DNA from 2 places in the Alteromonas sp. 14N.309.X.WAT.G.H12 genome. Region 2 is predicted to be linked to the other one. Evidence: predicted binding sites of a transcription regulator. Region 2 holds the regulator's gene; the other holds the start of a gene.
The links. Region 2 encodes sigma-54, which starts transcription at its own class of promoters, with help from an activator protein. Its sites were predicted from a motif close to GTTGGCACGNNNNTNGNNT; they were not measured.
Positions count from the first base shown of each region.

Region 1: nirB (nitrite reductase large subunit NirB) is a predicted target of sigma-54. The motif match lies at 2,015-2,033, and genes of this name have one in related genera.

Region 1 covers NZ_JBAHZB010000023.1:21,215-25,651, reverse strand. The annotation lists gene nirB (nitrite reductase large subunit NirB) at 1-1,859, opposite strand, end outside; gene V5298_RS08910 (SulP family inorganic anion transporter) at 2,142-3,707, opposite strand; gene V5298_RS08905 (hypothetical protein) at 3,897-4,172, shown strand; gene cynS (cyanase) at 4,245-4,437, opposite strand, start outside.
Region 2 covers NZ_JBAHZB010000010.1:114-4,550, reverse strand. The annotation lists gene V5298_RS05555 (HPr family phosphocarrier protein) at 65-340, opposite strand; gene rapZ (RNase adapter RapZ) at 337-1,182, opposite strand; gene ptsN (PTS IIA-like nitrogen regulatory protein PtsN) at 1,229-1,672, opposite strand; gene hpf (ribosome hibernation promoting factor) at 1,681-1,968, opposite strand; gene V5298_RS05535 (RNA polymerase factor sigma-54) at 1,996-3,483, opposite strand; gene lptB (LPS export ABC transporter ATP-binding protein) at 3,553-4,278, opposite strand; partial or broken gene V5298_RS05525 (LptA/OstA family protein) at 4,278-4,437, opposite strand, start outside.

The DNA of each region.
Region 1 (4,437 bases), on a different contig from region 2:
TCAATCAAGGTCTGCCAAATGTCTGGTAACTGATCGACTCTGGCACCAAATAAATCGATACGTTGGCCACCGGTGATCTTGGTATACAAACCGTATTTTTTGGCCACTTCACCAATAAGAATAAGTCCCTCTGGTGTTATCTCGCCGCCGGGAATACGTGGCACGATGGAATAGGTACCGTCTTTTTGCATATTGCCCAAATAGGTATCGTTGGTGTCTTGTAGTGGCAGATTATTTTCAGAAAGAATGTAATCATTCCAAACGGAGGCCAGTATTGAGCCCACCGCAGGTTTACAGATATCACAACCTAGTCCACTACCATGTTTGGCAAGCAAATCGTCAAAGCTGCGGATCCCTTCAACTTTTACAATGTGAAAGAGCTCTTGGCGGGTATAGTCGAAGTGTTCACAGATGGCCTTGGAGACTTCCACGCCCCGTTTTTCCAATTCACTGTCCACCACATTTTTTAACAGGGCGGTACAGCCACCACATCCGGTGCTGGCCTTGGTGGCCGATTTCACGTCACCTAAACTACAGCAGCCGCTGTCGATGGCTTGGGTTATATCGCATTTCGCCACATTGTGACATGAACAGATAGTGGCAGAATCTGGTAGCGCATCCGCACCTAATGCTGGTTGCTCACCGGCTGACGGCAAGATCAAGGATTCAGGCTTCTGGGGTAACTCAATGCCATTGAGGCTGTACTGCAAGAGGGTGTCATAGTCGCTGGTATCACCTACCAGCACAGCGCCAAGCACATGCTTTTGCGTGGCATCCACCACCAGCTTTTTATACACGCCATCGGGCTGATTATGATAGGTATAGCTAAGGGCGCCTGGCGTTTTGCCGTGGGCATCGCCAATAGAACCAACTTCCACACCCATTAATTTAAGCTTGGTGCTCATATCAGCACCAGTAAAAGCGCCCTCGCCACCGGCTATTTGTGCCGCTACGGTGCGGGCCATGGTGTAGCCTGGCGCCACAAGACCAAAAATACGGTTTTCCCACAGGGCACATTCACCAATGGCATAAATGTTTGGATCGCTGGTTTGGCATTGATCGTTTATGACAATACCTCCCCGTTCACCCACGGCCAATTCGGCTTTCTTACCGAGAAAGTCCGAAGGACGAATACCGGCAGAAAACAGTACCATGTCGGTTTCCAGATAACTGTCGTCGGCAAACACCATTCGATAACGGCAATCTTCACCGGCTTCAATAACTTGCGTTGCCTTCTGGGTATGTACAGTTACCCCTAAATCTTCTATTTTCTGGCGCAGTAAATCACCGCCTTGGGGATCAAGTTGGACTGCCATTAATTGGGGGGCAAATTCCACAACATGGGTTTCCAAACCGGCTTGTTTAAGGGCATTAGCCGCTTCCAAACCAAGTAGTCCACCACCGACTACCACACCCACTTTACTTTGGGTTGCTGACGTCTCGATAGCTTCCAAATCTTCAATGGTGCGATACACCAAACAATGGGGTTGATCATTGCCCGGAATGGGCGGCACAAAAGGATACGATCCCGTCGCCAGCACCAAGACATCATAAGAAAAGGTTTTTGTTGCCGTGGAGACGGTTTGATTGATTCGGTCTATATCAATAACTTGAGCATCAAGTTCAAAATTAACGCCCCATTTCTGATAAGTTTCTTCGTCTGTCATGGCCAGATCACTGGCATCAGAGCCGCTAAACCACGAGGAAAGGTGAACACGGTCATATGCCAATCTTTTTTCACCGCTTAATACAGTGATGCTGCAAGCGAACTGGCTGGTGACCAGTTGCTCGACAAAATGATGACCAACCATCCCGTTTCCGACGACCAGGATTTTTGGATGTGTTGTTGATGCTGTCATTGTTGAACCCTTTTTTGAGCCAAAAAAAAACCCACATCCAGTATTCACTGGTTGTGGGCTTCGTTGCCTGTTGCACGCAGTCGTACAAATTAATAATGTAGTTACCGTTAAGTGAGGTTTCTCAACACCACTTACTCATAACGATACATTTAGACAATCAACTTTAATGCCAACATTATTTCCAATTTAATTACAATAACTTACTGCTTAACATCCCTATCAGCGCGCCCATTAAATGCACTCAAATAATGCATTATGCTTTAAACGAGTGCATTGCGACCCTTAGGCCAGTTTATCTGTTGCTACCCGATATCTGGGATCTTCATTGACGTTTATTTCAACAAACTTATCCGCTTTTTTCAGCAGTACACGGCATTCGGGGCTGATATGACGAATATGTAATTTATTACCTTGTTGTTCGTATTTATCAGCCAATGTATCTAAGGCATCGATACCCGAGGAATCCCAGATTCGGCTGTTGTTGAAATCAATGACCACATCGTGGGGATCCTTGGCCACATCAAACATATCTTTAAAATGCTGAATAGAACCAAAGAATACCGGTCCACGCAGCTCATACACTTTCCAGCCGTCGTCATCAATATGGGTTTTCGCTTCGATATACTTTGCCGCTTTCCAAGCAAAGACCAAGGCCGATACGATAACCCCAACCACCACGGCAATGGCCAAATCGGAAATCACGGTCACCGCGGTCACCAAAAACAGGACAAAGGCATCTTCTTTGTTTACACCACGGATAATACGGAATGATGCCCACTCAAATGTACCGATGACCACCACAAACATAACACCCACCAGTGCCGCTAAGGGGATCATCTCAATCAGTGGCGCGGCGAAAAGAATGAAGCCAAGGAGTACCAATGCCGCCGTGATCCCAGAAAGACGACCACGACCGCCGGAGTTAATATTGATCATGGACTGGCCAATCATGGCGCAACCACCCATGCCGCCGAAAAAGCCATTGACCGTGTTGGCAACACCTTGGCCGATACATTCTTTATTGCCGCGACCACGGGTATCAGTCATTTCATCAATTAACGAAAGTGTAAGCAGTGATTCAATTAACCCCACCAAACACAAAATAACCGAGGTGGGCAAAACAATCATGACCGTTTCCCAAGTCAAGGGGACAGCGGGAATGGCAAAACTAGGTAACTCACCGGCTAAGGTGGCGGTGTCTTTTTGATCCGCCGGTAGCAAGTCCCGCACAAAATCGATAACCGTGCGGGCTTCTAAGTCTAACCCATGCACCAGCAGGGTAATAGTAACAATGGCCACGAGGGAGGCGGGTACGGCTTTGGTAAGCTTGGGTAATAAATAGATGATAGCCATGGTTAACGCCACCAAACCTAACATGGTGTAGAGCATTGTCCCCTGCATCCATGTCATTTCACCTGCCGCATTAAACACTTTAAATTGACCAAGTTGGGCCAGAAAAATCACGATGGCAAGGCCATTCACAAACCCTAACATGACCGGATACGGCACTAACCTAATGAACTTTCCAAGTCGAAAAACGCCACAGAGTATTTGCAGCAAACCGGCGAGCAAAACCGCAGCGAACAGATATTGCACGCCATGTTCTGCAACAAGGGCCACCATGACCACCGCCATGGCACCGGTGGCACCCGAAATCATTCCAGGGCGTCCGCCAATGGCAGAGGTGATAAGTCCCATCATAAAGGCCGCGTATAGCCCTATCATGGGTTCTACACCGGCAACAAAGGCAAAGGCCACCGCTTCAGGCACTAAAGCTAGGGCAACAGTAATCCCCGACAGTACATCATTTTTTACATTGCTGTCTTTGTTAGTAATCAGATCAAACATGGAAATCCAATACAGTTAATAAGTTGGTTAAAAAACGGTCGGCGATTCTACCACCATATATAAACAATGTCCTTTAATAGTATGTAAACAGATTCCGCGCGCTTTCTTAGCCAACGCTAAAGTTCGTTTGCATTTACTCTCGTAGCTATGCAAACTGTTGGCTTTTAAACAGTATAAACGGGAGCTCTTTTGACCGCATATCTTTTGGCGGCTGTCGCCCTCATCATCGCCTTCGCTGTAAACTGGCTGATACCACGACCATTTTGGCGTGCCACCCTGTTATCATCGGTACTGATTGTAGGCGCCACCACATTGGGTCTATTATATTTACCCCTAGGTGCAGATGTGGAAGTTGAGCAAGTACGCAGCTGGGTATGGTCCATTCTCCCCTTGCTGGGGTTCTTCGGCATACTCATCTCTGTCTTTGTTAGTTGGTTTTTACATGTTGTTCGCCGTCGCGGATAACCCCGCGAAGGCGTGATGATTCAGCAGAAAATCCCCTATGCAAAAAAGTACGGAATGTCCTGCACACAGCATCTAATAGGTTTTGTAGGGCAGAAACTTCCCTGACATCACCACCTTCACTCTGTCGCCTTTAGGATCGGGTTCCCGAGTTAAATCCATGGAAAAATCGATAGCACTCATGATGCCATCACCAAATTCTTCATGGATCAGCTCTTTTAACGTGGTGCCATAAACATTCACTAATTCATACCAACGGTAAATGAGT
Region 2 (4,437 bases):
CAATGGATCAGAGGTTTTCATGGGTTGTATGGGGAAGTATTACCGGTGAGTGACCATAATGCGGTTATTCATCTTCGTTGAATTTTTGGACAATCAAGCTTTCTACCGCATCAAGTGCCGCCTGTGCATCTGGGCCTTCTGATATAATGGTTACCTGCTCACCCTGATGACTTTCCATCATCATTAGCCCTAACACACTGTTTGCATTGGCCGTTTTATCCCCTTTTTGCAAGGTAACTTCGGCATCAAATTGATTCGCCAGTTGTACCAGTTGAGTGGCTGCCCGGGCATGTAAGCCCAGTTTGTTAACAATGGTGACAGATTTTTCTAGGCGCATCATTCTTTTTGCTCTCGATGACGTATTTGCACATCAGAATGGCTCTCCCGCAAGTTCTTAGCTAAGCATTCAGCAACGTAAACACTGCGGTGCTGGCCACCGGTGCAGCCTATGGCAACGGTCACATAGCTTCGATTGTTGCGTTCTAGATGGGGTAACCATGTGGTGATGAGGTTTTGAATTTGATAAATAAATTTGGTAACGATGGGCTGTGAACTTAAAAATACTTGCACAGGCGTGTCTAAGCCAGTGAGATGTTTTAAGTCGGGCTCCCAATGGGGATTAGGTAAGAAACGGGCATCAAACACGTAATCGGCGTCTTTAGGAATGCCATGTTTAAAGCCAAAGGATTCGATAACCAGTACTAAACGCGCGCTTTTTTTACCTAAAATGCGCTCGCGTATGAGTTCGGCAAGCTGGTGGATGCTTAAGGAATCGGTATCAATATTAAGATCTGCCCGTTCCGCAATGGGGGCAAGCAGTTCTTTTTCTGTGAGAATGGCATCGGATAAAGACTTGTTTAATTTGGCCAGTGGATGCAAACGCCGGGTTTCACTGAAGCGCTTCATCAGCATGTCTTCACTGGCATCGATATACACAATGGTAACCGTCCAAGATTCGGGCAAATAATCCAGTATTTCCACTAATTCAGCGGGATCTTTGGGCAGGTTACGAACATCGATGCTCACGGCCACTTGTTCGTATTCGTCGGCGACAGTATGGGTTAAAGCGGGAAGCAGGTTAACGGGGATATTATCAACGCAGTAATATCCCAAATCCTCTAAGGCCCGTAATGCTACAGATTTTCCCGAGCCTGAACGGCCACTTATGATGATCAGATTCACCGTGTCTCTCCTAAATCCGCAGGCAACAAATGTCCTTTTCTATAACTTACTGTAATGCGCGAATAATATCATCATTGGTTTGCGCTTTTCTGATGCTTTTTATGGTTTCTTTGTCGCTGAGTTTTCCCGCCACTGTGGCTAGGGTTTGCAAGTGACCTTCTGTTTGATCATGAGGCACTAACAGGGTGAAAAAAATATCCACAGGTTTATTGTCAATGGCATCAAAGTCTATCGCAGGTGTACTAGTGACAACAATAGCGATAACGTGATCCAACCCTTCTAGTCGACCATGGGGAAGTGCGATGCCGTTGCCAATGCCAGTACTGCCCATTCTTTCTCGGGAAAGCAGACTGCTCAGCACTGTGGCTTCGTCAATGTCAGGGTTATTTTGGGCAGCGATTCCGCTGATAATTTCCAAAATACGCTTTTTACTATTGCACTGGACCGCACATTTAGTGCGGTCCAGGCTTACGATGGCTTGAATATCCATAAGTGACGTTAATGCTTTTTAAGCTTCTCTTTGTGCTTTAATACCTGCCTATCCAGTTTATCAACCATATTGTCTATTGCGGCATACATATCCTGGTTTTCTGAAGAGGCAAACACTTCCGCGCCGCTAAGGTATACTGTAGCTTCTGCTTTTTGATTGAGTTTTTCAACATTTAATATGACGTGCACATTTGATATGTGATCAAAGTGGCGCTCTAATTTGCTGAATTTAGTATCGACATAATTACGCAAAGAGTCAGTGATCTCAACATGACGACCGGTAAGGTTGATTTGCATATTTCGTCTTCCTTATTTTAAGCAGCCCTAAATCAGGCTTTTGCGTTGGTTAGACGGTGGAATCGACAAAGATTCCCGGTATTTTGCTATTGTTCGCCGAGCTACCATAATACCTTGCTCGGCCAACAACGAAGCAATCTTACTATCGCTAAGCGGTTTACTGGGTTTTTCAGCCGCCACTAGCTTTTTAATTAATGCGCGTATTGCCGTTGATGAACATTCGCCACCTGATTCCGTTGCGACGTGGCTGGAGAAAAAGTATTTCAATTCGAAAATGCCCCGTGGGGTATGCATGTATTTTTGCGTGGTTACGCGGGAAATTGTTGATTCATGCATATCCACCATTTCTGCGACATCATTGAGCACCATTGGTTTCATCATTTCCGGTCCGTGCTCAAAAAATCCCATTTGTTGCTGTACGATACAGTTCGCCACCTTCAATAGGGTTTCGTTGCGACTTTCCAGACTCTTTATAAACCATTTCGCTTCTTGCATATGAGAGCGAATAAACTGAGAGTCGCTGCTGTTTTTCGCTTTACGGCTCATGGCCGCATACTGCTGATTAACACTTAATTTAGGTAGACTATCTGGATTAAGTTCCACCACCCATCGTCCGTTTTTCTTCGCCACAGACACATCAGGAATGACATATTCTGGTTCTTTGGTGATAAGGGCGCTACCGGGCCGTGGATTCAATGTTTGTAGTAAACGCATGGCTTCACGAAGTTGATCTTCTTTGAGCCGAGTTTTACGCATTAGTGTTCGATAATCTTTGCTACCGAGTAAATCACAATGGTTCTCCAGCAGCATTTTGGCTTCTTCCAGCCAAGGCGTCTCAGGGGCAAACTGTTTGAGTTGCACAAGCAGGCATTCCTGAGGTGAACGGGAGCCAGAGCCTATGGGATCAAACAATTGGATACGTTTTAGCACGCATTCCACTTCGTCTTCTTCCACCGGTTCTTCGGTTTCGTCACTATTAACGCTTTGCAGAATATCCTCAACGCTAACGGTGAGGTAACCACTTTCATCGATGGAGTCGATAATCGCCAAGGCGATGGCTCGGTCTATTTCTGAAAAGGGCGTCAAGCGCATTTGCCAAAGCAAATGATCCTGAATGTTCTCGGTGGTTTCTCCCTGAAAGATCTGTTCATCATCGCCACCAGAGGAGCCGGATATGCTGGTTGCCGGTGCGGAGGAAGCTGAGATATATTCATCCCAAGTACTGTCTAAGGGTAATTCTTCGGGAAGGTCGTTTTTTTCTAACGCTTCTCCAGTGTCCATACTTTCAGTGGCAGATGCCGATTCCTGAACCGTATCGTCGTTCTCTAAATTATTTTTTTCGCCAACATCGTTGTCGGTACTTTCATCCACTTCTAACAACGGGTTGGAATCCAAGGCTTCTTGAATTTCCTGTTGTAAATCAAGTGTCGACAACTGCAATAATTTGATCGCCTGCTGTAACTGCGGCGTCATTGTAAGTTGTTGGCTAAATTTTAACTGTAACGATGGTTTCATCTACGTCTTATATAACTCTATCAAGGGATACCCAGTATGGGTCACGATTAACCGAATCCGATATCCTAACTATAGCCTGAATTGCTCTCCCAGGTATACATCACGAACCTTTTGATTACTTAATACTTGTTCCGCGGTACCCTGCGCAATGAGCTCGCCATGACTGACGATATAGGCTTCTTCACAAACATCAAGGGTTTCTCGAACATTGTGATCCGTAATAAGGATTCCTATACCTCTGTCACGTAAATGCTGAATAATCTTCTTTATATCATTCACTGAAATTGGATCAACACCAGCGAAGGGCTCATCCAACAAAATAAATTGTGGGTTAGCAGCGAGTGCTCGTGCAATCTCCACCCGACGGCGCTCTCCGCCGGATAAACTCATACCCGTACTATTACGTATATGGTTGATATTAAATTCATCAAGTAGTGAATCCGCTTCGGCTTCACGTTGTTCTTTTTTCAAATCTTTGCGGGTTTGCAGAATCGCCATGATATTCTCATGAACGGTGAGTTTACGGAATATGGATGCTTCTTGTGGTAAGTATCCAATGCCTCTGCGTGCCCTTTCATGCATGGGTTGGTGCGTCAACTCCTGGTCATCGATTTTGATTTTTCCTTTGTCTAAAGGAACCAGCCCCACAATCATATAGAAGGTGGTGGTTTTCCCCGCGCCATTGGGCCCTAACAAGCCCACAATTTGGCCCGTTGATACTGACAAGCTGACATCCCGTACAACCTGGCGGGATTTGTACGATTTAGCTAAATGGGATGCAGACAACGTAGCCATTATTGATTATCTTCCTTGTTATCTTCGTCATTATCATCGTGCTGTCTTTTGCTCTCAATGGTATCGGGTCTAAACACGGTAGTCACGCGTCCTGAAGCGCTTTCGGCCCCCCCGGTGGCAAGTAATTGTTCTTTGCCCATATCATAAGTGATGCTGTCT